2 linked regions of the Endozoicomonas gorgoniicola genome follow. The protein of the gene in region 1 binds, or shares a complex with, the protein of each later gene. Links are inferred from orthologs where the notes say so. Each region holds a gene or a part of one and is shown on either strand. Other genes may lie near its edges. The genes, in order: nrdA and NX722_RS06770.

Region 1 (15,936 bases):
CTGCCAGAGCCAGAATGGTTTTACCGGAACCGGCTGCGCCTGTCAGGTTCACCAGATGGATATCCGGGTCAAGCAACAGGTTCAGTGCCATCGCCTGATAAATATCGAGCGGTTGTAACCCCCATGCCTCCTGGTTCATAAGAGTTTCGTGGCTCATGTGCAGCAGCTGGACTTCATCGTCCGTCAGGCTGTGTACCCTGGCGACAAAACCAGTGTCGTCCAGGAAAAACTGGTTAAGGTAAAGGTCTTCGCTGAATGTCTCTCTGGGAATACGGTGATAAGTGGCTCCTTCCACCTGTTGTGTGTTGACTTCGTTAACGCGATCCCAGAAATTTCCTTCAAAGTGGAGATAACCATTAGTCAGCATGCCGATATCGGACAGCAGCTGATCGCTATGGTAATCCTCTGAGTGAATACCGCAGCCCCTGGACTTGAGGCGCATGTTGATGTCTTTGGTAACCAGTATCACTTCTGTGTCGGGGTGGTTGCGCTGGTACTGGCAGATGTCGTTGATGATTTTGTTGTCGTTATTACTGGTCGGCAGAGTCGTTACGTTGTCTGCTTCCTGATGCGACAGAATGGACAGGGTTCCCTGAGGTTCTGCTTTTTCTCCACGGGTAATAGCTACGCCTGTTTCAATCTCTGCGGGTGAGGCGCTGCCCAGGATCTGGTCAATAATGCGGATAGCCTGTCGGCAATCGGCGGCGATGGTTTGCTTTCCGTTTTTGAGTTTGTCCAGTTCCTCCAGAACTGTCATTGGAATAAGAACGCGGTGTTCTTCGAAGTTCAGTATTGAGTTTGGATCGTGTATCAGGACATTGCTATCTAGTATGTAGGTGGTTGTTTGGGTTGAGATGATCGGCTTGGCTTCCAAAGCTTTTCCCATAAGCGACTTCCTCGTCGGTTTGTGGATCTCTCATAGTTAATAGTTATCGAAAAAATGAAGGTCGGCAAGTTTAAATTACGGTTTGAAATAAAAAATTAATTTGTCACTTCAAACAGCTTTTATTCCGCTAGTTTTGGTTCTAAAATTTAAGAAATAAGCTTCTTTTGCTGCTATTTAAATGCCTTTCGAATGCTCGCTATTTACCCGTTTTTTACCGTGAAAATTTTTCATCACCGTGGGTGATAAAAAATGACCGGATAAACCGGCCATTTGTGAACTACTTCAACAATTCTTCAGGTGGGTATTCCATATTCAGTTTGGCACCCAGCATGTCTTCCAGATCAGGGATCAGGAAAGAGTCATCCTCGCAGGCAAAGCTGATACTGGTGCCTGATGCCCCGGCACGGCCAGTACGGCCAATGCGGTGTACATAATCTTCCGGATCTTCTGGAAGGTAGTAATTCACCACATGGCTGATGCCTTTAATATGAATACCGCGTCCTGCGACATCGGTAGCGACCAGGACGTTGATTTTCCCGTTCTTGAAGTTGTCCAGGGTTTTAATGCGTTTCTTTTGAGGGACTTCGCCGGACAGTTGGTCGGTTTTGAAACCATCTTTCTGCAAGCGCTCAGTCAGGCGCCGGGTCTGATCCCGGCGGTTGGTAAAGACAATGACGCGATCCAGCTTACCCTGCCTGATCAGGTTGGTTAGCAGGGCGTACTTCTGTTTGTTGGTAACAAGGTATAGTTTCTGATCAACTGTGTCGGTGGCAACGCTTTCCGGTTCGATTTCAACCTTGACCGGCTTCCAGGTCCATTGCTCACCAAGGCGCAGGACTTCATCAGTGAAAGTTGCAGAAAACAGCAGGGTCTGGCGATCGCCCGGACGTGGCGTCATACGCACGATTCGACGTACCTGGGGGATAAAGCCCATGTCCAGCATGCGGTCGGCTTCGTCGATGATCATGGTTTCGGTGAGATCCAGATACAGGTCCTTGCGCTCGCAGTAATCCAGCAGTCGACCCGGTGTTGCCACCAGAATGTCGATGTAATTGGCATTGATCTTCTGACGCTGTTTGTCGTAATCCATGCCGCCCACCACGGTGACCACATGCAGTGGCAGGTGTTTGGTCAGGGCTTCAGCGTCTTTGCCAATCTGCAGAGCCAGTTCCCGTGTCGGTGCAATGACTACTGCACGAGGTTCACCAATGTAACGGGTGTCTGGTGGTGGGATATCAATCAGTTGTTTGATGGTACTGATCAGAAAAGCGGCTGTCTTACCCGTACCCGTCTGTGCCTTACCAATGGCATCACGCCCTGCCAGGGTACTGCCCAGAACCTCTGCCTGAATCGGTGTGCAGTATTTGAAACCCAGCTCATGGATGCCCTGCATCAGACCGTCGGGCAGGTCGAAATCGTGGAAACGGGTTTTGCCTTCTTCCGGTTCGACTGCAAACTGGCTGATGTCCCAGGCTGGCACTGGCTTTTTATGTGCCTGTCTGGAGTGGCTTTTGCGGGGGTTGTTGGTGCGTTCCTGATAGCGCTTTTTTTTGCGGGAACCTGAGGACTCAGAATTATGACTCTGAGGTTTTTTTCCACTGTTTCGGGCAGGTACAGAACTCTGCTTTTGTCCGGACTCTGAAACCGCCTTTTTTCTGCGGAAAATGCTTAGTAAACCACTCAATGCTTTGATCTCATTCCTTATCGATTTCCTGAACCTGATTGAATAAAAGGTGCAGGCTGAGCAGCTGCCGCCAGAGCTCCTGCCAGATGGTGTTGGCGGGTAATTAAGGGAACATGGTGCAGCATGATGTCGCAGAGTGTAGATTGAGGTTCTGCGGCTAATTTCATCGATTTTAAGTTAAACGGGTAAGAAGAACCACTTTTGAGCCAATTGATCTTGTTTTCGACCGGTCTTACCACTTTTCATGCAGCTCTTCGTGGTGTGCTTCTTTTTCTTCTTCTTTGTCCCCGGGTTTCCGCATATGAGTGCGTTCAGGCTGCTCTTTTTTACTGACTTTGCGCAGTTTACGACGCCATTGACCTCTTCGAAGAACCTGCATCAAAGCAGGGTCTGGCATGGGGCGAACGGTAAAGTCTTTAAAATGAGCCGCGAAGAAGCTGGCTTCTTCGAAGGATTTCTGGGCTTTAGCAGAAGCGGTTTCGGGCGCAGGCGTTGTGCAACGGTCTGAACCGGAAATGATCTGTATAAGTGTTTGGACTGGACCACAATCCATACTGCCTATCCTTAGCCACCGAAGGCGGGCTTATAACCTTAATTACCTAATTTTATGGTTAATTAGAAATTTCAGCTATTAGACATAGGTATCACTGATTAGTTCCAATGGCAGTCTTTTGTCGTGAATTAATAAGAAAAATGCCGAAAATAGTGATTAATGTGCCAATTGTGATGGATGCGTCTATTTCCTCGTTGAGGATAAACAGCGCCAGTATAATGGCACTGACCGGAATGAGATTAATGAAGGCGCCAGCCCGGACAACCCCTAACACCTGTATGCCCTGATAGTAGAGCAGAAAAGAACAGACGGTGCCGAATATCCCCATATACACAATGGCAATCCAGGCATTGACATCCAATGAACGAACCGTTTGAAAATCGGCTGTATACAAGGCAAGAGGCAGCAACATCACCAGGCCGATGGCTGAGGCGTAAGTGACTGAAACCAGCGGTGACAGGGAGTTGAGAATGTATTTACCAATGACGGAGTAGCTTGCCCAGCAGAGGGCGCCGACCACTATAGCAAGATCGCCGGAGCTGAAATCGGCCAGGTTGCTCCAGCTGCCGTGTGAAGCCACAAGAACGGCACCGGAGACTGACAGACCAATACCGACCAGTTTGCGACAGGTGAGTTTTTCGCCCAGAAACAGAACCGACATCAGGGTAATGAACACCGGATTGCTGGCAATAATGACAGAGCTACGACTGGAAGAAACGGTTTCCAGACCTGTCAACAGGCACAGGTTATAGCCCAGAACGCCCGTTAAGCCTAGAGCTGCCAGCCCCACAAACTGGGAGGGAGTGGGGATCGGGATCTGTTTCTCTTTCCACAGCAGGATTAGCAGGAGCACAAGAGTAGCGATGGCAAAACGCAGGAATGCCGCTATCACTGGCTCAACGTTGCCGGCAATGGTTTTTCCCGCAATAAATACGCCCCCAAAGAAAAAGCTCATGGCGGTCAGTTTTATATAGGGGATGAGCGGCTTTAAAGAAGAGAAATAATTCACATCCTGTCCGTACTGCTTATTAGAATCCGATGCAGTATAGACATGAATAAATCTGGAAGGTTCGCAATATATCGCTATTGGCTGTTAGCTATTGGCTATTGGTCAGGCAGTAAATAGCCAGGAGCCAGCAGCTAACGGCCAACAGCTAACAGCCAAAAGCCGGTTACAATTCAGCAACAATATCCTTGCTGAAACTCTTTTCGCAGTACCTGCACTTCAGGCGAACGTCACCTTTATGCTCACGCAGGGAAAAGTGAGTATCGACTGGCTCGTTGTGGGTGATGCAGTTAGAGTTCGGGCATGAGAAAGCACCCTGCAGGCTTTCTGGCAGTGCCATTTTGAACTTGTCGACGACTTCATAGTTGTCGATTACATTGATTGTCGCGGTGGGGGCAAACAGTGCCAGCTGGTTTGCCTCCTGCTCAGAGAACATTCGGTTGGTGACCTTGATGATATCTTTGTGACCCTGGTCCTTGCTGGGCAGATTAAAACCTACGGTAATACTGGCATTGGAGTCCAGCAGTTGCAGGCGATCCAGGATTTTAATGCCCTGTCCGGCAGGAATGTGGTCGATCACGGTACCCTGACGAATGGCTTCAACCTGAAGTTTCTTTCTCATTGTCTCATCCTCAATTCGTTGCAATGCCGTTTACACGACTTCATTCAATACCAGCGCCAGCAATGCCTGGCGGGCATAGACACCGTTTTCAGCCTGCTGGAAGTAGTAGGCGTAAGGCGTCTTGTCGACTTCAACAGCAATTTCATCCACCCTTGGCAGTGGGTGCAGGATTTTCAGGTTGTCTTTTGCGTCTTTTAGTGAGTCCACGTTCAGAATGTATCTGGAAGCGATGTGCTTGTACTCGGTTTCGTCAAAGCGCTCTTTCTGGACACGGGTCATATAGATGATGTCCACCTTCGGGGCAGTCTCTTCGATAGAGTCCGAGAAGTGGTATTTGATCCCTTTTTCGTCCAGTTCTTCCAGAATGTAATCCGGCATTGTCAGTGCTTTCGGCGCGATAAAGGTAAACTCCGCCCCAAAATGGCACAGTGCCTGAGCCAGGGAATGCACGGTGCGTCCGTATTTCAGGTCACCAACAAACGCGATTTTCAGACCATCCAGTTTGTCCTGACATTCACGAATACTGAACAGGTCGAGCAGCGTCTGGGTCGGGTGCTGGTTGGAGCCGTCTCCTCCATTGATGACGGGTACGCTGGAAAATTCCGATGCCAGTCGGGCTGAGCCTTCCTGCGGGTGGCGCATCACGAAGGCGTCGGTGTAGGAGCTGATGATATTGACGGAGTCTGCTAGGGTCTCGCCTTTTTTGGCAGAGGTATTGCCTCCATCGGAGAAGCCAATCAGGGTGCCGCCCAGTCGTTGTACTGCGGTTTCAAAGGACAAGCGGGTGCGGGTGGATGCCTCAAAGAAGCAGCTGGCGATCACCTTGCCTTTCAACAGGTCAGGGCGTGGTGAGTTTTTCAGTTGTGCTGCTGTTTCCAGAACCAGTTCAAGGTCATTCCGGTCAAAGTCAGCAATGGAAATGATATCTCTTTTGTAGAGTCGGTTTTCCATCAATAAACACCTGTCTGCGTGGGTTTTAAACCAAAAAAAAGCCCCTTATAAAAGGGGCTTTTTTAAAAACGGGAAATCGACGACGGCTGGCATAGAGAGTCGGAGCCAGTGCTTCACGTTTTACTGTGACTAATATAAACACGGGTTTGCTTAGCCTCGGAAGTATCCGTTCGTCCTGTAAGCCTGCTTTTGGCAGGCTCAATAAAACATTCTAACAAGTTATTGCAGTGAAAAAATTGCAGCAAGTCAACATTGTTGCAATGTCGCTGATAAACAGCTGAGTAAATTGAACGACATTTTACGTATAAAAGCTTGATGGTCAAGCCAGTAGTCAGCTTTTTTCTGTTTCTGCCGGTGGTTTTCCGGACCAGTAACTGGCCAGCCAGGCACCCAGTAAATTCTGGGTTATGCTGAATACGGCTCCGGGCAGGGCCGCCAGAACCGTAAAGTGCTTGAAAGCCAGGGCGACTGCCAGCCCTGTGTTTTGTGTGCCAACTTCTATAGCAACAGTACGGGCGGTGGGTACATTCATTCCACACAGCCTGGCAAAAAAGTACCCTGACACCAGCCCCAGAATGTTATGCAGAAGAACCGCCAGAACCACTGCGACAGAAACCGTGGTAAGCGTGTCTACATTCAGTGCAACCACCAGGGCAATGCCACAACTGATGGCGGCAACGGCAACAGAGGGCAGGCAGGGTTTAATGCGACTGACCTGCCGTGGACAGAAATAATTAAGAAGCACTCCTACGGCCACTGGAAGAATAATGATTTGCAGAATGCTGAGCAGCATACCGACCTTATCAACCTCAACTACGGTACTTAAGTACAAAGAACTCAGTAATGGCATAATGACAACCGCCAGTAATGTTGACAGGGTTGTCATGCCAATCGACAGTGCAATTCGTCCTCCTGCCAGATAGGCAAGCACATTGGAGGCTGTCCCGCCGGGTGCAGTACCTACCAGTATCATTCCCACCAGCAGTTCCCGGGAAAGGGAAAAGTTCATGCTGATGATGTAGGCCAGAAGAGGCATCAGGATAAATTGCAGGCAAACACCCATAACCAGAGGACGTACATCAGTTAACGCCTCGCGCAGATCAGCTATCGTCAAAGTCAGTCCCATGGCAAGCATAATAATGGCTAAGAGGAGAGACATGGCGGGTTTATAAGGGGCAATGGCAGAGCTGAAATAATAGCCAGCGATCAGACCACACAGTGCCCATAAAGGCAGTAATCTGGAAAACAGGATTATGATCCTCTTGATTTCAGGTATTTTCGTTTTCGACAATATAGCAGGTTTATTGAAACCATCCGTGGTACTTGCTGTGGCCAATCAGGGTGATGCTGTGGCCAATCAGGGTGAACTGGTGGCTGATGGTGGTTTTGCCAATAACCGGGGCTGCTGTACATACTCTTGCCGGAAAAAACAGAAAAGCCAGAAAAGCAGCAATGGCCAGAAAAAGGGTTGGCAGAAGGGGCATTTTATTGTTCAGTTTTCTTTAAATGACACCCGCCGGGAATCTCGATGGTCAGGTCACTTTTGGCGTGGCAGCAACAGGGCAGAATCCGACCCTCTGGTATAAAGGCGATGGGTTCGCTGGTGTACTCCACCTCACCTTCGAGCAGCTGTACCTGACAGCTGCCACAAAAGCCTTCACGACACTGGTAATCGACATTAACCTTCTGAGACTCCAGGGCTTCCAGCAGGTTCAGCTCGCTTCTGGGAATAAAGCTGAACCCTTCAATAATCTTGATGATATTGGCCAACGGGAGTCTCCTGTCGTCTGTTAGTTGGTTATGGCGATAGTGCTACAGCGGGGTGAAGCTACAGTGAAAAGTTACTGAAATCTTCCGACCCCACTTCGCTGTCTATCTGCCCCACCAGGTAAGAGCTGACTTCAACTTCCTGCGGTGCTACCTGCACATTGTCGCTGTTCAGCCAGCTGTTCATCCACGGCAGAGGGTTCTGGATCGGTGCAAAGGCCGGTTCCATGCCGATGGCAGACATGCGCTGGTTGGTAATGTATTCCACATACTGGCTGAGAATATCCTTGTTCAGGCCAATCATTGAACCGTCCTGGAACAGATATTCAGCCCACTCTTTTTCCTGCTTTGCGGCTTCAATAAATATCTCTCTGGCTTCGCTATGCAGTGACGTGGCGATGTGAGCCATTTCCGGATCATCCTTACCTTCCGCCATAATCTGCAGCATGTGCTGGGTTCCCGTCAGGTGCAGGGCTTCATCACGGGCGATCAGTTTAATGATCTTGGCGTTGCCTTCCATGGTGGAACGCTCGGCAAAGGCAAAGCTGCAGGCAAAGCTGACATAAAAGCGAATGGCTTCCAGCACGTTGATGGATACCACCGTCAGGTAAAGTCGGCGTTTCAGGTCGGTGATCGACACATGAACCGTTTTGCCATTCACCTGGTGCTCACCTTCTCCCAGCACGTTGTACTGGTTGATGCCTTCAATCAGGTCGTCGTAATAACGGGTGATGTCGGAAGCCCGCTGAACAATAGCGCTGTTGGTGACAATATCATCGAATACGGCTGAAGGCTCCGGCAGGATATTGCGGATAATGTGGGTGTACGAACGCGAGTGGATGGTTTCGCTGAAAGCCCAGGTCTCAAGCCAGGTTTCCAGTTCTGGCAGGGAGACAATGGGCAGCAGGGCGACATTGGGGGAGCGTCCCTGAATCGAGTCCAGCAGGGTCTGATACTTCAGGTTGCTCAGAAAAATATGCTTTTCATGTTCTGGCAGAGCCGCGAAATCGCTGCGGTCTGTTGACAGGTCCACCTCTTCAGGTCGCCAGAAAAACGACAACTGTTTTTCAATCAGCTTTTCGAAGACGGGGTGTTTCTGCACGTCGTAGCGGGAAACGTTGACATTGCGACCAAAAAACATGGGTTCTTCGGTGGCATTGAACAGTTCCTGGTTGAAAGTGGTGTAGCTCATAGTATTTGTTTATCCGGGTCGCCGCAGCGACCACGACTGGGTTGAGTTGAAGGGTCGTTAAATCTTGCAGGCTCCACCGGCACAACCGTCGTCGGCCTCTTCGTGGGAGTCCGCTGCGCCATCACGGGTGTTATGGTAGTAAAGCGTTTTAACACCCAGTTTGTAGGCGGTTAACAGGTCTTTCAACAACAGTTTAACGGGTACCTTGCCACCTTCGAAACGAGCCGGGTCATAGTTGGTGTTGGCTGAAATCGTCTGATCTACAAACTTCTGCATAATAGCCACCAGTTGCAGGTAACCGTCATTACTTTCGATGTCCCAGAGCAATTCGTAACGTCCACGGAGTTCTTCATAGTCCGGAACGACCTGCTTGAGAATCCCGTCTTTGCTGGCTTTTACGCTGACATAGCCTCGTGGGGGCTCTATACCATTGGTGGCATTACTGATCTGGGATGATGTTTCAGAGGGCATCAGGGCGGTCAGGGTGGAATTGCGCAGCCCGTATTCCCGAATCTCACTGCGCAGGGCTTCCCAGTCCAGATGCAGAGGTTCCGGGCAGACACTGTCCAGATCCTGCTTGTAGGTATCGACAGGCAGGATGCCTTTGGCGTAAGTGGTTTCATGGAATTTGGTGCAGGTTCCCTGTTCCCTGGCTAACCGGTTAGAAGCTTTCAACAGATAATACTGGATTGCTTCAAAGGTTTTATGGGTCAGGCCATTGGCGGAACCGTCGGAGTAGCGCACATTGTTTTTTGCCAGATAGTTGGCAAAGTTGATCACTCCCACCCCCAGTGGACGACGCCCCATGGTGGCGGTATAGGCGGCAGGCAGCGGGTAGTCCTGGTAGTCCAGAAGGCTATCCAGTGCGCGTACCAGCAGGTCGGCCAGTGCTTCCAGTTCGTCCAGCTGATCGACCTTGCCAAGGTTGAAGGCGGCCAGGGTGCACAGGGCAATTTCACCGTCTTCATCCATAACATGCTGCAGGGGCTTGGTGGGCAGGGCAATTTCCAGACAGAGGTTGCTCTGGCGCACTGGGGCGACAGCAGGATCAAAGGGGCTGTGAGTGTTGCAGTGGTCAACGTTTTGCAGATAAATGCGGCCGGTACTGGCACGCTCTGAGGCAAACAGGGAGAACAGCTCAACGGCTTTCAGGGTCTTTTTGCGAATACTGTCGTCTTTTTCATACTGTTCATACAGTACTTCAAACTGTTCCTGGTCCTGGAAAAAGGCGTCGTAAAGACCGGGTACATCGCTGGGGGAGAACAGGGTGATATTGCCACCCTGAATCAGGCGCTGGTACATCAGGCGGTTAAACTGAACGCCATAGTCCAGATGCCGTACACGGTTCTCTTCGACCCCGCGGTTGTTTTTCAGTACCAGCAGGTTTTCCACCTCGTAGTGCCAGAGCGGGTAAAACAGAGTGGCTGCTCCGCCCCTGACGCCGCCCTGGGAGCAGGATTTTACAGCGGTCTGAAAGTGCTTGTAGAAAGGGATACAGCCGGTGTGAAAGGCTTCGCCGTTACGGATCGGGCTGCCAATGGCACGGATTCCTCCGGCATTAATCCCAATGCCTGCCCGTTGACTGACGTATTTTACAATAGCGCTGGAGGTTGCGTTGATGGAATCCAGAGAGTCACCGCACTCAATCAGGACACAGGAACTGAACTGCCGTGTGGGGGTTCTGACCCCCGCCATGATCGGTGTTGGCAGAGACAGCTTGAAAGTGGACACCGCATCATAAAAACGACGAATGTAGTCAATTCGGGTTGCTTTTGGATAGCTTGAAAACAGGCAGGCTCCGATCAGCATATAGAGCATTTGCGGGCTTTCGTAGTAGGTGCCGGTGACACGGTTCTGAACCAGGTATTTGCCTTCGAGCTGTTTAACGGCTGCATAACTGAAGTTCATGTCGCGCTGATGGTCAATGAAACTGTCCATCTGGCTGAATTCAGCTTCACTGTAGTCTTTTAAGAGGTGGGTGTCGTATTTTTTGGCTTCGCAGAGTTTCTGGACATGGTCGTACAGGGCCGGAGGCTCAAACTGACCGTAGGCTTTTTTACGGAGATGGAAAATCGCCAGCCTGGCCGCTAGGTACTGATAATCAGGTGCTTGCTCTGAGATCAGGTCAGCAGCGGATTTGATCAGGGTCTCGTGGATATCAGTGGTCTGGATGGCATCATAGAACTGTATATGTGACTTCAGCTCTACTTCTGAGACAGAAACATTGTTTAATCCTTCAGCAGCCCAGGCGATCACCTTGTGAATCTTGTCCAGATCCAGCTGCTCCTTGTCGCCGTTTCGCTTGGTGACCAGGATATTTTTGTTCATTCAACCCTTACCTGTAAATCAATATATTGTGTTTTCGTTGTCGACAAGAAACCTGTCGACTGCACCTTTCTCGGGAGGCAGAAACCAGAAAGCTAATGGGAGATGCTGATTGTGTACTTATAACCCGGATCGATAAAAAATCAGGATCAACTGCAACATGTATCTTAGAAAGTAAGCCCTGACTGATGGTTATCCGAGAGCCTTTAAGCATTCTTCCCTGATATTTAGCATTCTTACAGCGCCAGATCTGTGCTTTTGAGTACTCGCAGTCAGCGGTACTGTCATAACATCTTGTGGGGTGCTGAATACGAGATATACAACATGTTGTGTATGTCTTGTTTATATACACAAGATAATGCGGTATTGGGATAAGTTCAAGTTGACACTGTCGTGGAAATGCAGTGGATAACCTGTGAATTTATTTTTATGTTAGTGTTTGCAAACTGGCAGTTTGTCTTTCTTATCGCACTCAAGCAGTATTCAACAGGTCGTAGTTGAGACCCAATTTTTTTTATAATAAAAAGGAATATAATCTGGACTAAAGATAAGAAAAATACTATTGATTTTTCCTGATTCCGACAGTTATGCGACTTTCAACAACCACAATATATAGTGTTTGAGATTTTAACGGATTTGCGCGGATTTTGCCGTGAAAAAAATTCCTTTGTCCTGAACTGTTTTTATCCATTGAATGTCGAACGGGTAGTGATACTGGAATAAGCCGCGGCTGTAACTGCTTAACAGACAGGATTCTGGCGTGGGGGTGTAGTAGTATCTTGCACAATAATTCATACGCTGGAAATTTGGTTGTGGAAAATACAGAGACAGGTCGAATACTGATCGTTGAGGACGATGAGCGGCTGGCGACCCTGACCAGGGATTATCTTCAGAACAATGGCCTGCAGGTCACTGTGGAAGGCGATGGCGGCAAGGCGGTTGAACGCATCCTGAAGGAACGCCCGGATCTGGTCGTGCTGGATCTGATGTTGCCCGGAGAGGATGGCATCTCCATCTGCCGCCGGGTTCGGGGACAGTATCACGGCCAGATTTTAATGCTGACGGCACGGGCTGAAGACCTTGACGAAGTTCTGGGGCTGGAAATGGGGGCTGACGACTATGTGGCCAAGCCGGTTCGTCCCAGGGTTTTGCTGGCTCGTATCCGGGCTTTGCTGCGCCGGGCGGTTGCGCCGGTGGAAGAAGAACAGGAACAGGCCGTCAGTCGTCTGACTTTTGGCCCACTGGTTGTCGATAACGCTATGCGCGAAGCCTGGTTGAATCAGGCCAGTATTGAGCTGACCAGTGCCGAGTTCGACCTTTTGTGGCTACTCTGCTCCAATGCAGGGCGGGTTCTGAGTCGGGAAGAGATTTTTGCCCAGCTGCGTGGTATTGAATACGACGGTCAGGACCGGTCCATTGATGTCCGTGTATCCAGAATTCGCCCCAAAATTGGTGATGACCCGATGCATCCCCGCCTTATCAAAACAGTGCGCAGTAAAGGCTATCTGTTTGTAAAAAGTGATTGAGTCAGATGCCTGGCCGGGAATCGTGCCTGGTCAGGCCCATGGCGCTAACAGGTTAGATTTGTGAGTAGTATTTTTCTCCGAATATATGGCGGGCTTCTTTTCACGCTGGTGCTGGTGGCTGTGCTGTCTGGCATCTCAGTGACGCTGATTAATGACCACCGTCTGGGTGAGTATCGGGAAGATATGGTTCGGGGCACATTCCGGCTGGTGTCAGAGAGCCTGCAGGAATTGCCCGAGCAGGAACGTCAGGCGTGGCTGGATGAGTGGGCTTACCGTGTTGCTATTCCTTTTTCAGTCGTAACGGTTGATCAGTCCGGACTCAGTAAAAAGGCGTTGGAGCATATGGATCGTTCCGGTGTGTCTGTTCAGATGCTGGATAACAGCCGGGCGCTGGTATCTACCCGTCTTGATCAGAACCGGTTGCTGCAAGGCTGTGTGTTGAATATATCGGAGCAGATTATCAATGGCACACTGAGTTTGCTCCGGGAAAAGCTTCTGCGCTACGCACCCGCAGAACGGGAGCAGCGTTTGCAGGCGTTAGCCGTCGGCTCTTTCAGCTATCCGGTGCATCTGCTTAAGGAAGCCCAGGCCCGGTTGCTGCCGGTTCAGCAGGAGGAGTTGCGTCAGGGCAGTATGCTGATGCTGCTGGATGAGGAAGGGCAGAGCATTTCCATGTATACCAGCCTGCCGGATACGGGCCAGCTGTTGCGGCTGGGGCCACTGAGGTTGCTGAACCCTTATCCCTTTAAGCTGATGATTTCCATCGGTCTGTTTATGCTGACCTCCATCAGTCTGGCGATTTATATCCTGGTTCGTGGGATGGAGAAACGCCTGCGTCGGCTGGAGCGCGCTGCCACACGTTTCAGCCGGGGTGATTTTGATGTACGGGTCTCTATTGGCGGAACCGATTCCATTGGCCGCCTTGCTTCTGCCTTCAATGCCATGGCGGGCTACATTCAGCGTTTACTGAGCCTGAAGAAGGAGATGATTCGTGGTGTCTCCCATGAACTGCGAACACCGGTGGCGCGCCTGCGTTTTGGCCTGGATCTGATTGCTGACGCAGAAACCAGTGAAGAGCGCGAGAAACAGCTGGAAGGTATGGATAAGGATATCGAAGAACTGGATAACCTGGTTGACGAATTTCTGACCTATGCCAATCTGGAGCAGTCTGCTCCGGAGATTCGTTATAAACGACACGATGTTGATAAAGTGGTAGCGCAGGTCGTCAGTGAATACGGGCGGCTGCAGGACCGTGTGGACATTGAACATATTCCCTGCAATGTGCTGAACCCAAGACGTTTCGCAGACGTTGACCGACGCTATATCCATCGTGCCATTCAGAACCTGATTGGCAATGCCTGCCGCTACGCCGACAGTAAAGTGCAGGTAAGGTTTTCATCCACTCAGGAGACCTGCCGCGTCGATGTTGATGATGATGGGCCGGGCATCGCCGAGGAAGAGTGGGACCGGGTTTTCTCTGCTTTCAGTCGTCTTGACGACAGTCGTACCCGCAACACTGGTGGTTATGGTTTGGGGCTTTCCATTGTCCGCCGGATTATGTACTGGCATAACGGTCGGGCGATGGTCAGTCACAGCCCGATGGGTGGTGCCCGGTTCAGCCTGGTATGGCCCCGCAAGCAGCGGCGTTAGTTGTAAACCTTTTCTGTCGTTTAGTTGACCTGAAATCCAATTTGAAGCATTCTGCATTCTCTACCACACTCATTCACGTCTGTGAGTGAGCGTGGCAGAGACGATCATGACCAGAATAAATCCAATAAACGTATGACAACATCACCTCCGAGGAGGGTGGCAATGGCGACTTCACATTGTGTTGGTTTTCCCAGAATTGGCAAATTTCGTGAGCTGAAAAAAGCAACAGAAGCATACTGGAGAGGTGATCTCGATCAGTCTGCCCTGATGGCTGAAGGCAAGCGTTTACGGTCAATGCACTGGCGAATGCAACAGGATGCCGGTATGGACTGGGTCGCTACGGGGGATTTTGCCTGGTACGACCAGATGTTGAACCATTCCATGATGCTGGGAGCAATTCCGCACAGGTTTGAAGGCAACGTTGAAGGTCAGGCTGATAACCTGCTGGATACCCAGTTTCGGATGGCAAGAGGGCGTGCGCCCAGCGGTCAGGCAGCAGCGGCCTGTGAAATGACTAAGTGGTTTGATACCAACTATCACTATATTGTGCCTGAACTGCACCAGGGGCAGACGTTCCGGTTGACCAGCCGGGCGGTAATCGAACAAACCATAGAAGCTCAGGAGCAGGGATTTAATGCCAAGCCTGTGTTGATAGGGCCATTAACCTGGTTATGGCTTGGCAAGGTTAAAGGAGAATCCTTCGACCGGCTGGAGCTGCTTGATGAGCTGATGACGGTTTATGGGCAGGTGCTGGCGGAGCTGGCAGAAACCGGTGCTCAATGGGTGCAGATTGATGAGCCCATTCTGGCTCTGGATTTACCACAACCGTGGTTGCAGGCATTTGAGAGTGTTTATAACAGGCTGCAAACACCTGCTATCAAGATCATGCTGGCAACCTACTTTGGTGGCTTGCAGGATGCAACGACGACTGTCGTTAATTTGCCGGTTGAAGGTTTGCATATTGATCTGGTTCGCGCACCTGAACAGTTACTCTCTGAGCTGGACCGGTTACCTGCTTATAAAACCCTGTCTGTCGGCGTGATTGATGGCAGAAACATCTGGCGTTCTGACCTTTCAGCGATTCTGGAACAGCTAAAACCAGCCCGTGAGAGGCTGGGTGAACGACTGTGGGTTTCTTCCAGCTGTTCATTGCTGCATGTTCCGGTTGATCTCGACTCGGAAGAACGGCTGGATGAAGAAACGAAATCCTGGCTTGCTTTTGCGGTACAGAAGTGTGAAGAAATTGCAGTACTGGGCAAGGCGTTGTCAGGTGATAACAGCGACAAAACCAGGGCGCTGGTGGCCTTGTCAGATGCCGTCGCCTGTAGTCGCAGAGCGTCCCGAAGAATACATCGGGAAGAGGTTCAGCAAAAAACAGATGCCATTACTCCCGAGCTGATGCAGCGACATTCTCCCTTTGCTGAAAGATATAGCCTGCAACGGGAAAAGCTGAAGTTACCGCTGTTCCCTACCACCACAATCGGGTCTTTTCCCCAAACGAAAGAGATACGTCGGCAGCGTAGTCTTTATCGAAAACAGCAGCTGGACAGGCAGGAATATCTTGAGTCCATGCAGCAGGAAATACAGGCCACAATAAAACGACAGGAGGCGTTAGGTCTGGATGTTCTGGTTCATGGTGAAGCAGAGCGCAATGATATGGTGGAGTATTTTGGTGAACAGCTGGATGGTTTTGCCTTTACTGAGTACGGCTGGGTGCAGAGTTATGGTAGCCGGTGCGTAAAGCCGCCCATTATTTATGGTGATATCAGCCGCC
Region 2 (15,904 bases), 2.8 Mb from region 1 along the record:
CGTTCTGTTGAAATACTTTGATCAATCGGGATTTGTTTTCTTTACCAATTATTCCAGCAACAAATCCCGGGAGATTTCCGAAAACCCTCACGTTGCCCTGATGTTCCCCTGGGTCACGCTCGAACGTCAGGTCATTATTAAGGGAACAGCAGAAAAAATATCCACGGCTGAATCCCTGAAGTATTTCACCAGCCGCCCCCACGGCAGTCAGCTGGGTGCCTGGGTTTCCCATCAGAGTTCGGTCATTACGGGTCGCAAGATGCTGGAACTGAAACTGGATGAAATGAAGCGCAAGTTCAAAGAAGGAAAAGTACCTCTGCCTGACTTCTGGGGCGGTTACCGGGTGGTGCCGCAAACGATTGAGTTCTGGCAGGGACGGCCCAATCGCCTGCATGACCGTTTTCAGTATACCCGTACAAACGACACCCGGTGGAGCATTGAAAGGCTGGCACCATGAGTAGAAAAACAGCCGCCCGGATGGCGGTCAGAGATACCCTGATCGAACTGGTTGATATCAATCGTCAGTTCCGTGAAGCCGTGTTAAATGATCACGACCTGCCCGCCTGGGTCATGCAGGAAGACGACACTGACGCTCTGAATGACCGGACACTGGCTGCCAGTGTCACTACCCGTCTGACCTACAGTTCGGAACAAAACAAACAGGAAACGGCTCGTCTTCCCGGCGTTATTGGTATTTCAGCCAGATCGCTTGTTCAGGGGCAACAACTGAACCAGGCAAAAGACCGGTTCAAGGCTGCGATGGGGGAATACCGTAAGCTTTACGGCGATGATATTGCAGCCATTGAAGAGACATCTGATCAGTTAAGGGACGGAATGCTGGGAGGACTGCAAATTCAGCATATTCATTTTGTGCAGAGTTACCGGCAACTGAAACTGTTTCAGCAGCCCCCCAGACGCATCAGTTTCAGCTGGGCTGCTAATCACAGTGGCACCGTTCGTTTAACATCGGTAGAAGCCATCGAACACCTGCGTAAGAAATATATGGCATCCGCTGCCATTGAGCGCGACATCACATTACTGGAGCAGTTGCCCGGTTCGGAAATTGTGGTGATTAAACGACTGCTGGCACCTCACCTGCGGGCAAACCTGAAGTGGCCAGACACGATTGAAGCTGAGCGACAGATGAACCCTGAGTCAAAAAAACAGTTTCCGGGGCAGATCAATACGCCCATCCCGGTCTTTGTACAGCTGGAGAAAGGACAACCTCTGCCGGACTTCAAACCCATCAAACCGTTTGACCCGATGACACGACAGGAGCGTTTACAGCGCAGCGATGCGCGACTGGTGCGGATCAGTGATAATCCTGTGTCGCGTATTTATCGCTACGCCTGAGACCGAAGGGATTTAACGCCCTTCAGGCATCAACCAGCTCATCTCTCAGGTACGCTTCCAGATCGGTACAGCCGCCAATATACTTCTGACCATGAAAAATCTGCGGAACGGTTTCAACCGGCTTGCCAACGGTTTTTTCCAGATCAGCCTTGCTGATCCCCTCGGCATGAATGTCAATATAACGGAAGGGCAGCTGTTTATCTTCGAGCAACTGTTTAGCACGAACACAGAAACCACAGCCAGGGCGACCAAATACGGTAAAGCGATTCATTGAGTAACTCCTGATACATGAATCTTATTCTCTGAACGAACTATATGATGATTGACACCAGTGTCACAATAGGAATTTTCTATCCGCTTCATTGAAGCTTTTTTATTGACTTGATACGCTGACGAAAACGACAGAGGACACACCGATGTCAAGGACAGGTTTGATCGGCTTGCTGTTTTCCACTCTTCCTTTATATGCCACGCCGTTATTTGCCACAGACTCGGATTTACTGGACCTTGCCCATAAAGCGGGTTTCAATCGCTGTGATACAGCCATTGAAACCGAGTTTAGTGATATGACTAGAATCGGCAATGGCGTAGCTTCTACGGGCTATTTTAATGACCGCAGTTTTAATGTCATGGCCACCTGGGGTAATGACCGGGATAGCGTCTGGAAAAACACCACCTTTATAAAATTTGGCCGCAGCTGTCTGGCGTACAGCGTCGTCAACACCACTTTTAAAAACAGCTGTTCAGCCTTTAAAGAACAAAACCCGGAATGGAAAGTTATCCGGGAACAGGGAGACTTTACCTGGACCCGCAATGCTGGCGGCGTAAACGCCATTCTTAAATCCCTGCCCAATGATGTCTGTGCCATTACCTACCGCATCCATCAGGCATACGACAGTAGTAGCTCTTCAGTCGCCAGTAAACGTCCGGTTTCGGATAAAAAGAACGGCGGCTGACATCGGCGTTTCAAGTCAGTGCTATAAATCAGTGCTTCAAGGCGGTTTCCAGCATTCCAACACAACTTCGGAGACGGGCCAGAACCTGTTTTTTACCGGCAAGCCCCTCATGCTGCGCCAGACTACTCCAGCTCTGCTGTTGCAACACTTTCATCGTCAATACCTGCAAAGCCTGTTCATAGCTATTAGAGCAGCTATTAGAGCAGCTATCAGGGTAAACCAGCCCATTCAACAATAATTTCCGAATAGCAGGCAGACAGCTTTCAAACAGGCGCTGCCCGTGACTGAATGAAGCAATATCCTGCCAGTCTCGTTCAGACAGGTCAGCTGAAATGAAGTTACCAGCACCATTGAACAACTGCCTGACCAGTTCAGTGTCCATCACTTTAAGGCTTTCGGGAAGCTGCAGCAGGAGGTTGTCGTAAAAGCGGGAACGGGCTTCCCCCAGCAGTTCTCTGCCTGCCTCCGAAAGAGCCTGCAACATCATCAGCGAATAACAACCACTGGCCGCTTCTCTCTGCAAACCGGTTCGTACCGGCAGGTAACCACTGTTCTGCCAGAAACTCAGCAGACCGGAGGTGGCACCAAAACTGGTTCCAAGATAATCAAACCCCTTGTCACTGGCAGATTGTGCCAGACGGTTCAGCATATCGGCTCCCAGTCCATTTCTCTGGACTGCCGGATGAACAGCAATCCTCAGGATTCGTAACCCTTTTTGTCTGATCGCTTCCGGAATCCCGGCATGATTGCTCAATGACTGGGGAATCAGATGCCCACGCACCCGCCGTTGTCCGAGCCAGACCGGTTCCTGCATCGATGCGTTAATCGCTCCCTCTCTTGCTGCCAGAACCGTTCCTGTCAGACAGCCCTGATACAGAAGACCATAAACTTCTATATTCGGACCATCTAAAAAATGTCGTAAGTCAAAAGGCCGGGTACGATAGTGGGCAAGCACCAGCAGCCCAAACGCCTGAGCGACCATCGGCTCATCGTGCATTAACTGGTCACGGTCAAAGCGAACCCACTCACACTGTTCAGCCGTTGCGCCTTCAACCTGATGATCTTCGGCTGGTCTGGCATTCAGCAACAGGCTGGAAAAAACCAGTTGTTCCAGCGGGTCATGGTCTGCCCAGCGAATCGCCTGCTTTATATGCAAAGCTCGCCATTTTGGCGCTATAGCATCCAGTTTTTTACGAAAGCGTATGGCAAAACCACGTCCGGTACCTTCATAACCGTGGATCGTCGAAGAAAAAACAATACGCGACTGTTGTCGTAGCAGGGACTCAAGCAAAGGAACTGGCAACGCAGCCGCTTCATCCACCAGCATCAGGTCGCAGTCAACGGGGTGTCCGACAATTTCGTCAGGTGCCATAAACTGAACCGACTTGTCCTGCCACTGCACTCTTCCTCTGGAAAACGTACCCCTGGAAAACGTACCTGGGGAAAGACTGTCGTTTCCAAGGCATTCATCAGCGTGTTGAAACACCTGTTCGGTAGATGCCAGCGAAGGTCCTGTGACCACAATCCGGTTTAACCCATGGCTCAGTAACTGCGCCGCCGCAATACCCAGCGCCGCGCTTTTTCCACGCCCGCGATCTGCCGTCAGCACCAATGGACGACGGCGATGACCTGTTGCCACCTTTTTAATGGCTTCAACTGCCAGCGCCTGTTCTTGTGTCTGACAATAACCACAGCTATCCCGGGTTTCTGTCTCAATATCAGGGTTGGGTAATGCCTGCCAGACCGGTGTTTTATTCTGCTGAATAAGGCTACAGTGTTCGGATTTAGCCAACAGTCCGGCCAAGCGCTGGATATATCTTCCTGTTACCCGGTTCTCATTTTCCGGATAGACAGTTATACGACGATGCTCTGGGTCTTCCAGCAGGCTCCACTGATCCAGAACAGGAACCAGCAGAAACATCACACCACCACCTTTAACGACACCACTGATAGCACCAAAAGCATCAACATCAAACCCGGACCAGGCGTTAAACACCACAAACTGCCGTTCCCGACCTAACCAGCTGGTCGCTTTGCCAGCCTGAATAGCAGGAACAGTATCTGGCGCACCTTTGCCCAACCAGAGGCCCAGCCGGAGCCCCTGCTCTTCATGCAGGCATGGCAGTAATGCGTTAACGGTGCGCAGGCACCAGTCCTGTTCACCGCTGATCACCATAAGCTCACGATGGTTTTGCTGCGCCAGTCGGTTTAACCGCTGTTTCAATAAATCCTTCACCGCTTAACCTGCTTCCCTTGGACGACGGGGGTCGCTGCTCCATTCCATCCAGCCACCATCGTATATTCTGGCGTTTTCATACCCCAGCAAACGGGCTGCAAACCAGGACAAACTGGCTCGCCAGCCTGTGCCACAGTAGAACGCCATAACAGTCTCTTCTGTTGGAGATAGTTGCTGCCAGTAAGCGGCAATGTCCCGAATCTCTCTTAAGGTGCCATCCGGATTAATATAATCCTGCATACTGTAGGGATCGGTTCCCGAATGCCCCCATACAGCACCGGGGATACGCCCTTTAGCGTTGATATAGCTGTATCCGCTGTTTTCCCCCGTAAACTCACGCCATGAACGAACGCTAATCAGATGTTCAGAGTCATTATTCAGAATTGCTTTCACTCTTTCTGTATCCACCCACACATCTTTGAATTCCGCAGCTCCAAATGTTTCGACTGGCTCAGGTGTCACCCAGCCAGACTGGACAGCATTGTCCTGTTCAATCCAGGCTTTTAAACCTCCGTTAAGGAGTCGTACATCGTTTACGCCCATGGCATCCAACACACTGACCATTCTTGCAGCGGCGGTCATATCCTGGCCATAAACGACGACTTGCTTATTCTGCGAGATGCCAAGATGCTTTAACGTCTGTTGAAGTTCATTTTCAGGAACCACATTCCACAGAGGCCTGGATTCAATCCATGACGTATCAACATGAACAGCCTGCGGAATATGGGTCAGGCGGTATCGAATGCCTGAACCGTAAGAAACATCCAGAATCACTGGTGGCTGAGGCTTCTGCATCTGTTTTTCAAGCCAGACAGGCGGCACCAGACGGGTATAGGATGGCATGGTTTCAACATCACCACCGGATTTGAGCCACCCTGAAAAACCAAAAGGGAAAATGCGAATGTCTGAGTTTTCAAACCCCTGTTCAGCCACCAGCCAGTCTGCCAGAATTTGCGCCTCATACTGATCAGAGCCATAGATAACAATCCCCGGCGCTTTGCGCATCCTTTTACTCTGGAACAGCCTTTCAGTCACTTTATTCAGCTCATGGCTTTCATTCAGCAACCAGTTAAGATCAAAATTACGGGCTCCGGGAATGTGGCCTCCTACCCCGGTATTATCAGACGGCCAGCCATTGAACCAGTCACTGGAGCGCACATCGACCAGCGTCCAGTTATGCTCATTGACCAGCGCCATCATTTTGTGCTGATCGACGAGATCAAAGACAGGCATCTGAACATTTTCCTGCTGATCGCAGCCTGAAAGGGCAATGAACAGACACAAACAGCCGATATGTTTCATAAATCGAAACATGGAATTTCTCATAGTTAGAACGTTTGTTTTTAAACAGGCGGGAGTATAAAAAATTTCGGGGCGAGACTCCAAGACAGTTTTTTCTTATTCAAAAGAGCGAGAAAAGTACATTTCTCGCTCATGACACTTTATTTTACCGAGACTTTATTTTACCGGGGGTTCACTCTTTTCCGCTGTCTGGACCCGTTGAGCTTTTACAATAGTAACGGGCTCCACTGGAACATCAGCATGTCCGGCTTTACGACCGGTTCTTACTTTGGCAATGGCATCAACTGCGTCCATCCCTTCAACCACTTCACCAAAAACGGTATAGCCAGGCTGACCTGTACGGTAGTTCAAACTATTATTGTCTTCCAGATTGATAAAAAACTGAGAAGTCGCACTGTGTGGTGCTGATGTTCTGGCCATGGCAATGGTACCGCGTCTATTAGCAAGGCCATTGGATGATTCATTGTATATGGGAGATTTGGTTGGCTTCTGGCTCATAGCTTTATCCATGCCTCCGCCCTGAATCATAAAACCATTGATGACTCGATGGAAAATCAAATTGTCGTAAAAGCCATCATCAACATAGCCCAGAAAGTTTTTAACCGTTACGGGCGCACGCTTCTCATCCAGCTGGATGACAATATTCCCTTTACTGGTTTCCATCTGAACCCGTACAGCCTCATCTTTATTTTTGTCCACCGACGGTTCAACCGGGCTGGCCGCCACCCCATTGACCATAAAAGCCACGGTCAGAGCCATTGAATACGGCAGTATACGGTTCAGCAGTCTTTTGTTTAGCAATCTTTGGCTCAGCAATCTTTGGCTCAGCAATCTTTGGCTCAGCAATGTTCTCATAGTGCATCCTTGGTTACAGGGTTCAGAGATTGTGCTTATCCTACGTGATTACTGCGCCAAGGCAAATGCAGCCATAAGGCTTGCAATTAACAGCCGGAAAGGTAATATACAGCCCGCTGACGGCAGTTTTGCATGCTGTATAGCAAAGGTTCGGAGCGTAGCGCAGCCTGGTAGCGCACCACAATGGGGTTGTGGGGGTCGGAGGTTCAAATCCTCTCGCTCCGACCAGAATCTTTTTATAAAAGAGCAGTGTATGTAGTACGAAAAAATGACTTTAGAGTCACTTTCTTGTGCAAACTACGCTGCTTTTTCTGTTCTAAGCCATAGAACGGGTCAACCTTTCGTACGAAAATATCCTCTTTTTCTTCAGAATCTGTCACTTTTTACAGTTAACTGACCTCCGGCATAGCCGGAGGCTTATTAAGTTACGCTCTCTAAAACCTGCATGAATACTGAGCTTAGGGGAATTACCTGACAGGGTGGATTATAAGCCCACCCTGTCCAATGCTTTAGAGCAATACCAGACTCATGATATAAACGACGGCAATCCCCGTCAGCCCCTGAACTAAAGTAGCTATAGTCTGTGCCTGATAGGCAGTTCCAACACTCATCTTGCTGAACTGAGACACAACCCAGAAGAAGCTGTCATTGGCATGAGACACTGTCATAGCCCCCGCACCAATGGCTAACACAGTAAGTACTCTTCCCATCTCGCTGGCCAGACCAATATCTCCGAGCATAGGAGCCACCAACACCGATGTTGTTACCAAAGCGACAGTTGAAGATCCCTGAGCGGTTTTCAGAGCAGCAGCCACAATAAACGGCATGAATATTCCGATGCCGAGGCCGGATAGGGCTTCACCAAGGAATGTACCAATATCAGTTGAGGACAATACGCGGCCAAACGCACCACCAGCACCCGTTATTAACAAAATGGGGGCACAGGCAAGAATTCCACTGCTGATCAAGTCAGTGAATTGGCTAACCCTTTTCTCTCCGCGAATTAAGCTCACAGCCAAACCAAGGCCTATCATTAGGGCATTGAGCGGTGAGCCGAGGAACTGCAAAACAACCTGTAAAGCAGTCCCGTCACCAAAAGGGTGGCTCGGATAATTAGTCACTGAAGCCAGGCAGATCAAAAGAATTGGAACCAGAATTGGCGCAAAAGCTCTGGTTGGAGATGGTAGTTCACCATATTGAGCTTTAAGTTCCGCATAACTGACTACTTCTTCCGAATCCTCTTCGCATGTCAGCGTTGTTGTTGCCCTGCTAGCCCATAATAAACCAGCCATGGCAGTAAATGCAGCAACGATACTACCCAATCCAATAACCAAACCCAGATTATTCATCAGCCCCAGGTTTCCTGCTGCGGCAATTGGCCCTGGTGTAGGAGGTACAAAAATGTGTGTCGCATAAAGCCCTGTAGCAAGTGCAACGCTCATGCCAACGGCAGACACATTTAGACGCTGGCCAAGAGAGCGCTTGAGAGAGTTCAAAATAACGTAACCTGAATCACAAAAAACAGGCACGGAAACAATGTAACCAATAATTGACATGGTCAGCTTGGGGTACTTTTTACCAAGCATGCTGATAAAAGTATCAGCCATGGTTATGGTTGCACCTGTTTTCTCAAGAATTGTGCCGATCAATGTACCCAAAATAATGACAATACCAATGGATCCCAATATGCCACCAAAACCACTACTAATGGTTGGTGCAATTTCACCTGGCGGCATGCCTGCAGCCAGGGCTGTTATGAAAGCAGCTAACAATAACGTTATAAAGGGATGGAGTTTGAGGCGCGAGGTTGCAATCACCACGAAAGCAACAACGGCCATTAGGATAAGTACAAGATACATTATGTACTCCTTTGTTTTATCGTGTCTGGCAAAGCAAGCTTGCGCTATTGGGTCAGGCTCTGTTCAGTTCTGAAGTTAATACTCTGTGAACCGGCTTTCTGCAAGTAAGATCAAAAAACGAGATATAGTCAAATCTAGTGTTTGAGAGTTTGAGAGCATGATCAGGCGGCCTCCTGATCAGAGTCATTTCCTACTCGAACACCATCTTCGCCGTCAGTCCAGACATACACGTAGTGCTTGTTTTCCAGCCTTCGCTGGTTCCACTGTTTGTACTCTTCAATCCAACGGGTCTTTAAACGACTTATGATGCCTGGTGACAGATTCTCAGCCTGACTACCCAGAAGACTCTGTAGGGCTTCCTGAAAATCCCCTGTGGAGATCCCTTTCAAGTAGAGCCAGGGTAACAACTCATCAAGGCTGCTGGTTCGCTTTAAGGCATAGTCCCAAAATAACTTCCGTAATTCCGTCATTCCCACGAAGGTGGGAATCCACCACGAACAGTGGATCCCCGCCTTCGCAGGGATGACGAAGGTTTTTCATGCATGGTTTTTAGCGCTTAGCTGCACTAGTTATCAATTCCAATGACAGCATCAGGTGTTATTTGTGAAATCCCGAACTACTTATATGCCAACTATCAGAAAGTAGCGGGTTAATGTTTGATACTATATTTTCCAGCTTATCCCAGTTATTTTGCTTCCAGGACATAAAGTGTAAATATGCGAATTCTCTTGCCCCATCTTTTGAGTTAGTCAGGTGACCTTTGTTATAGTGCCACACTTCAGGGTAGACTTTAGTACCATCGTGCCAAGGCAGTTTTGCATTAGGTGTGCTATATGCTTCTTCAAATGAAACGGTTTTTGCTAGTTTATAGAATTTGTTTGTAAATTTACGTATGAAAGGTGGTAGATTTTTATGATGTACAAATAGATCGCTAAAAGCTTTTTCATCCACGGAAAAATGCTGCTTATCCTCCATTTGTGTTTTCCAATTTTTTATTTGTAGATAAATACTCCTGACTTCTTCAGTATTTTTAAATAAGCACAAATGACCACATAGTCTTCTGTAGTGTGATGATAATATATTAAATTTTTTAAATTTTTCTTCTGTGAAGAATATATTTAAATCACCATAAATGACATCAATATCTCCATATCCATAAAAATCATATTCCTCTATATCTTTTTTATGAATGTGCCCAAATGCAGGTCTTAGATCACAAATTTTATATGCTCTTTCAGGATTAAAGTTAATATTTAATGATTCAGATACTTTCTTTTTATATTCATTAAAGGTTATTTCAATAAAAGTAACATTCTCCGGATACCACTTAGGCACTCCACAGTCAGTGTAAAAAATCCAGTTGAAGTTTTTGTTTGGCTCGCAGGATTTTAGAAACAAATTGAACCAGAATGGCCATTTTCCAAAATAAGGTATGATAATTCCAACACTTGTCATAATATAATGAACTCTACTATTTAGCCACAGTCTGAATTGCTTGCTTGAAGCTTAGTAATGTTGCATCTGCTGAGTATTTTTTGCAAGTAAAATTGGGGTCAAAGTAAAATTGGGGTCAGGTCAGGGCGATCCTGTTATTCGCCATAATCTTGAAACCATGTATCACGTGAAAGACGGAAAAGTACCTTGTGATACCCATATGAGAGAGATTCTTGATCCAATAGCGCCAGAGGAGTTCCGCAAGCCATTCAAAAAACTTTTCTCTTTGGTTCAGCGAAATAAACTTCTCAAGGCGTTTGAGTTCAAGTGTGGAGATTTAAAAGACTGTTACCTGATGCCTGTTGATGGAACTGGCCTATTTTATTCCGGAGAATGCCGTTGCAATAAATGTTGCGTAAAGAACAAGGGGAAACGCAACGAATATTTTGGGATTAGAAAATACTGCATAACAGCCTTTCCCATAACAACCCCGTCAGCCACACCAACAAAAAGGGAACCCTGCCTTTAAACATGGGTCTGAGAATCAAACAAAACCTAAAGAAAGGATCAGATCATGCAGGGTTGCTCAGGACACTCTTCAAATACCCCACAGGGACTCACAGCGGCTACAAGCCCCGAATGGCAGGAGGCATCCGGCTCCGGCACCACCACGCACACACCCGAAATCAATCTGAAGCGCAGTGCCTCTGACGCACTGGCTTCCGGCACACTGGAAACTCCGCCTGCTAAAAGACTGACCAGCCGCACCGGCACAGTCAGGTTCGCCGACAGTTGTAAAGCGCATGACGGTGGTGAATCCATAACCAGACAGGAATTTGCTACAGCAGAACATCGCATTGCCGAGCTGGGATTAGACGACACCATTCCACATCACGGAGTCGCTAAAGCCTGCCAGGATTGCCTGAATAGTTTTTCTGATCCGGAAGATCTTATGCTGCTTACCCTCTGGGCAAAGGACAAGCAGGTTGACACGTCACTGATTCATAACATTGAAAAAAAGCTGGCAACGGTATTGTGTAGCGATTTTCTTTTAAGAGACCCGACACCCTGCGACTACCCCCAGATTCAGCGACTGCACGAAAGCCTTAACACCTGCGGGGTTGAACAACTTGATGATGACAACAAAAGATGTCTGGAAAACTTGCGCAATACAGTTATGAATGACACAAAAAGAAAACTGAACGACTTGACAAAAAAATACACCTACAACCCCCTCTTTGCGGTAGCCAAGTTTTACGTGACCCATTACAGCCCGTCCACTTATAACCAGATCGACCAAACTGGAAAAACAGAAAGAGAAGTCCATCATGAACTCGTACAGGAATTAACAGAGAGTCTCGAAAACTACCTTACAAAGCTCGGACGCATGATCCCGGCCAACGTAATGGTTTCCCAATTTCTGGAAGATAACGCTCCCGCCGACAGCGCACTGGAGCAAAGCATCAACCAGGCAAAAGACAACAGTGAAACACAGAAAAAACAAGCAACCGAACACAGAAAGAACAAAACACGCAAAGATTACGCCCGGTTCTTAAACGAGCAAAATGTTAAGAACCTTTCTGACCAGAAGGCTGGTCTTTCCAGCCCGAAAGGGGCGCGTACTGATCACTATTAAACAACACAACATCACCACTCATAAGCAGGACAGTCCTGTAATAGTTGCTCCCCCAGTACTGGGGAAAGCCAATCTTGCCCAGAGCATGGATCAGGGCATGAACACTGTCGATTAATACCCTTTGCTCCTGGATAAACCCTTGCCGAAGCTCTGCATCCATTCCGGTCAGAAAGGTAAGCACAGCCTGTCGGGTAAACTGGAGCAGCTGGCATCGCATATGAAGCACCAGCAACAGCTGGTGCAGATAACTGGTACCGTCAAAGTCAATAATGACCGATTCTCCATTGAACACAATCGGCACACCCCGGGCTGACGGTTCCGAATACCCCTGACCGGAATCACTCCTCTGGTTCTGGGTTGTCCCCATATGCATAACCAGCATCTGACTGATTGTCAGTTCAGAATGACTGCTAAAGGTTTCAAAGCCATCAGCCTGACCTGCCAGCACCCGGCCAAAAAAGTCATAATTATCAAGCGACAGATTTTGCGAAAGCACCCTGTCAGGCACACCTGCCCCCTGCACCAGCTCAAGAAAAGGATCAACAGAGCCAATGTTTTGCATACTCCTCACAACCGACCGGAAATTGTCGACCCACCGACCAATGGTAGCCTGCTGCTGCGAAGACGGCGAAGAGGCAAACCGGGGAAGTGAGGCCAAAGCAAACCTGAGACGACGACTCCAGCGGATAAGACCGTACAGTTCACTATCCAGCGACTCCCAGACCCTGCCAAACTGTTGTTCGATTCGGGTACACAGCACCGTCAGATAGTTATCAATATTGCTAAATCCATGATCCTGAGTCCCGGCAAGAATCGGATACCACACGCCTTCAAACTCAAGCAGCTGCATTGTCGGCACAGGATAGCCTGAACCTTGCAGGGAATGGATAGGAAACACGCCAAACCGATTCACCAGAAAACTGCGACGACTGACCTCACCAGCACGATTCAGCCGAATCACCAGAACCGGCCGCCACCGGCTAAGCGAGAAAAAAACCACTTCAGGAATACCAAACGCGTCGGGGCCACTCAAAGAACCACCCGCAAGCAATCGGCTACGGATGGCATCAGCATGGCTACCGACCACGTCAGTATTCAGCCATTGATGCATATATAACGATCCATTCAGGTTCCCGGCGGAGCGCAACAAACTTTCGTATAACTGGCTGGCATCCCCCAGCCCGACATCCAGCCGGCTTAACGACCGAAACAGTGACAAGCCATCCTCTCTTACCGTGGCAATAAGGTCAGCGCAGGCACAGGGAATAATCAGCCCGACACCAATAACCCATAAAAACAAAGCCACACAACCGCTGCGCCTGAACCCTGCAAAGCTATCCAATGTCACCTCTGCCGCCTGTAAAAAGAGAAGCTGGTAAAGCTAGCTCAACCGTTCATTTTTACCAGCTTCTTTCAGAAGTAGTCCTCAAACTGCTCATGCTTGAACTGAAAGCCGGAGATATTATTCCACTTGAGGAGATTGCAGACGCCGAGATTTTGATTGGCAACGAAAGGATTGGGAAAGCATTTTTTAAAGGCGTGATGGCTTTCACGAGTACCAGTGAAAGCCATCACCTTTCAGACGGCCACTCAGGTCAGCAACTTACGGCGACCTGCCAGCGCATGTGCCAGAGTGCCACCATCAACATACTCCAGCTCTCCACCCAGTGGTACGCCGTGAGCAATACGGGTAGCCTCGACGTCTCTGCGCTTCAGCTGTTCAGCAATATAATGAGCCGTAGCCTCACCTTCCACAGTAGGGTTTGTCGCAAGAATCACTTCGGTTACCTGATTCTTTTCCACCAGCTGCATCAGGTCAGTCACTCCAATATCATCCGGACCTATGCCGTCAATAGGCGACAAGTGCCCCATCAGCACGAAGTACCGCCCCCGGTAACCACCTGCCTGCTCGAAAGCCATGACATCAGAAGGGTTTTCAACCACACAAAGCGTTGTCGACTCCCGTCCCGCATGAGTGCAGATTTCACACAGATGATCTTCACAGAGGGTTCGGCAGTCACGACAGCGACCAACACCTTCAGCAGCTTCCTGCAAGGCCCTGGCCAGCCGCAGGGCGCCTTCCCTGTCCCGCTCCAGCAGATGCAGGGCCATCCGCTGGGAAGAACGGGGACCAACCCCGGGCAGACAGCGCAGGCTTTCCATCAATTCCCTGATAAGAGGACTGAACATAAATGACCTGTCTCTCGATTAGAATGGCATCTTGAAGCCATCAGGCAGATTCATGCCTGCTGTCAGGCCGGACATTTTTTCCTTGTTATTGCTCTCAACCTTACGAACAGCGTCGTTTACTGCCGCCGCCAGCAGGTCTTCCAGCATTTCCTTGTCTTCTTCCATCAGGCTCGGATCAATTTCGACACGCTTAACATCGTGGCGTCCTGTCATAGTGACCTTTACCATACCGGCACCGGATTCACCCTGAACTTCAGCATTGGCCAGTTCTTCCTGAACCCGCTGCATATCTTCCTGCATTTTCTGGGCCTGCTTCATCAGATTGCCCATACCACCCTTGAACATAGTGACTCCTTATTCAGGTTCGTGTGATTAAATACAATCGCCCGTCATAGCTACCAACCGCTACTTTATGACATTACCTACGGGCTGAACGCTGTCGTCCAGAACAACAGCTGTGAATTGATCAACCAGTGACTGCACATTGGCATCACTGTATATACTGTCGCGGGCCTGCTGCAAACGCTCGCCAATTTTTCGTTCACGCCAGGCTGCCGGTGTTTCAGTCTGTACAACGCCCACCTCTACCTGCAGACGCACCGGTTGCTGAAAATAGTCTGACAGTGCCTTTTCAATACGTTCACGATGGGTATCGTTGTAGAGCGTACTGCGCCCTTCATCCAGACGCAGGTCTATACGACCACTGCTGTGTGCAACGTATTCACAATGGGATCCAATCGTCCGGGTAACACCACCCAGCGGCAGACTGCGATAAACCGGAATCCAGCTCAGGGCATCCAGATCGGTCAGACACACCCGCTCGGAAGGATCAGGCAGTACCGGAGCCTCATCGACCACCTGCGGCACAGCCGCAGGCTCAGGCATGGACAGATTCTGCAAATCCATGCTGGCCGCATAACTTTCATAGGTTGACATCGGCGGAGGCACATCGTCATCTTCCCGGTCATCCGGCTCTGCACCAGATGTGACAGCAGGCACATAGTCAGCCTGAAAACCCGGGTCTCCCGCCTGATCATCATCAAGCGGCGGCACCTCCTGCAAATAGTCCGGCTGCCCAGAAAAAGGTGGCTCCTGCCCCACCTCCGGAACAGGCTGCGATGTTGCTGGCACAACCGGCTCAACGACCGCCGGAGCGGGCGAAGGTGAAAAATCCTCTGGCAGAGGGTTCACTGCCACGGCCGGGGTCGGCGGCACAGGCTCTGCGGTAGGGGTAGCTTCCCGCTGCGGCAGAACCGATGGTACCGTTGCAGGTTGCACAGGATCAACAGCGTCAACAGCAGACTCTTGTGCAATGGGCTCAGCAACCGTTGCTTCTGCAGCTATTGATTCTGTAGCTATTGATTCAGAAGCAGGCGCAGGCTCGGGTTCCGCCGCTTCAGAGGACTCAGAAACTGGGCTGCCGACATCAACAGAAGAGCGTTTAGCAGCGCCGGATTCAATCCGCACCGGCTCAGGACGGAAAGCCAGCATACGCAGCAGCGCCATCTCAAAGCCGCTTCTTGGCTCTGGCGCTAACGGCAGGTCACGCTTACCCACCAGGCCAATCTGGTAGTACAGCTGGACATCTTCTGCCCGCATATTGCCCGCCAGTTGTAACACCTGTTCACGATCACCCTGACTGTTATCCACCGCGTCAGGAACCGCCTGGGCAATAGCCACCCGGTGCAGTACCGACAGCATATCATTCAGTACCGCCATATAATCCGGCGCATGCTCCGCCAGATCAGCAACCGCTTTCAGGACACTTCCGGCATCTGCAGTCGACAACGCCCGGACCATCTTCATGACCTGCCCCTGGTCAATGGTACCCAGCATCGAGCTGACTTCACCTTCAGAAACCCGTCCATTACCAAAGGCAATGGCCTGATCCGTCAGACTCAGGGAATCCCGCATACTGCCATCAGCCGCACGCGCCAGCTGCCAGAGTGCCGAGGTTTCATAGGGGATATGTTCACTGCCGAGAACATTTTCCAGATGCCCGACAATGCGCTCCGGCGTCATGTTCTTCAGGCCGAACTGCAAACAACGGGACAAAATCGTGATGGGCAGCTTCTGTGGGTCC

The links.
Region 2: the proteins of nrdA (region 1) and NX722_RS06770 are in contact, whole or in part, in an NMR structure (PDB 1QFN), measured with the Escherichia coli proteins. The link is inferred for Endozoicomonas gorgoniicola from one-to-one orthologs.

Annotation. Positions count from the first base shown.
Region 1 is NZ_JAPFCC010000001.1:4,230,595-4,246,530, reverse strand. The notes cover bases 8,355-11,374. They hold nrdA (class 1a ribonucleoside-diphosphate reductase subunit alpha), read right to left. Parts: upstream 10,990-11,374; coding sequence 8,719-10,989; downstream 8,355-8,718. Other genes in these bases: nrdB (class Ia ribonucleoside-diphosphate reductase subunit beta), read right to left, coding at 8,355-8,661. In the rest of the region: NX722_RS19275 (PhoH family protein), read right to left, coding at 1-886; ATP-dependent RNA helicase RhlB, read right to left, coding at 1,164-2,570; NX722_RS19265 (hypothetical protein), read right to left, coding at 2,803-3,123; NX722_RS19260 (DMT family transporter), read right to left, coding at 3,215-4,132; pyrI (aspartate carbamoyltransferase regulatory subunit), read right to left, coding at 4,296-4,751; pyrB (aspartate carbamoyltransferase), read right to left, coding at 4,782-5,702; NX722_RS19245 (bile acid:sodium symporter family protein), read right to left, coding at 6,034-7,038; NX722_RS19240 (hypothetical protein), read right to left, coding at 7,004-7,186; class I ribonucleotide reductase maintenance protein YfaE, read right to left, coding at 7,188-7,472; more of nrdB, read right to left, coding at 7,531-8,354; NX722_RS19220 (winged helix-turn-helix domain-containing protein), read left to right, coding at 11,799-12,512; NX722_RS19215 (ATP-binding protein), read left to right, coding at 12,573-14,162; metE (5-methyltetrahydropteroyltriglutamate--homocysteine S-methyltransferase), read left to right, coding at 14,325-15,936. UniProt on the Escherichia coli protein: Provides the precursors necessary for DNA synthesis. Catalyzes the biosynthesis of deoxyribonucleotides from the corresponding ribonucleotides.
Region 2 is NZ_JAPFCC010000001.1:1,460,095-1,475,998, reverse strand. Bases 1-2,988 are described here. They hold NX722_RS06770 (GrxA family glutaredoxin), read right to left. Parts: upstream 1,625-2,988; coding sequence 1,376-1,624; downstream 1-1,375. Other genes in these bases: NX722_RS06760 (tRNA(Met) cytidine acetyltransferase TmcA), read right to left, coding at 2,338-2,988; NX722_RS06765 (hypothetical protein), read left to right, coding at 1,770-2,309; NX722_RS06775 (DNA replication terminus site-binding protein), read left to right, coding at 454-1,353; pdxH (pyridoxamine 5'-phosphate oxidase), read left to right, coding at 1-457. In the rest of the region: more of NX722_RS06760, read right to left, coding at 2,989-4,545; NX722_RS06755 (rhodanese-like domain-containing protein), read right to left, coding at 4,549-5,847; NX722_RS06750 (peptidylprolyl isomerase), read right to left, coding at 6,004-6,606; NX722_RS06740 (GntP family permease), read right to left, coding at 7,212-8,561; NX722_RS06730 (DUF6625 family protein), read right to left, coding at 9,159-10,016; NX722_RS06725 (hypothetical protein), read left to right, coding at 10,570-11,631; NX722_RS06720 (hypothetical protein), read right to left, coding at 11,564-12,937; recombination mediator RecR, read right to left, coding at 13,222-13,821; NX722_RS06710 (YbaB/EbfC family nucleoid-associated protein), read right to left, coding at 13,840-14,166; dnaX (DNA polymerase III subunit gamma/tau), read right to left, coding at 14,227-15,904. UniProt on the Escherichia coli protein: The disulfide bond functions as an electron carrier in the glutathione-dependent synthesis of deoxyribonucleotides by the enzyme ribonucleotide reductase.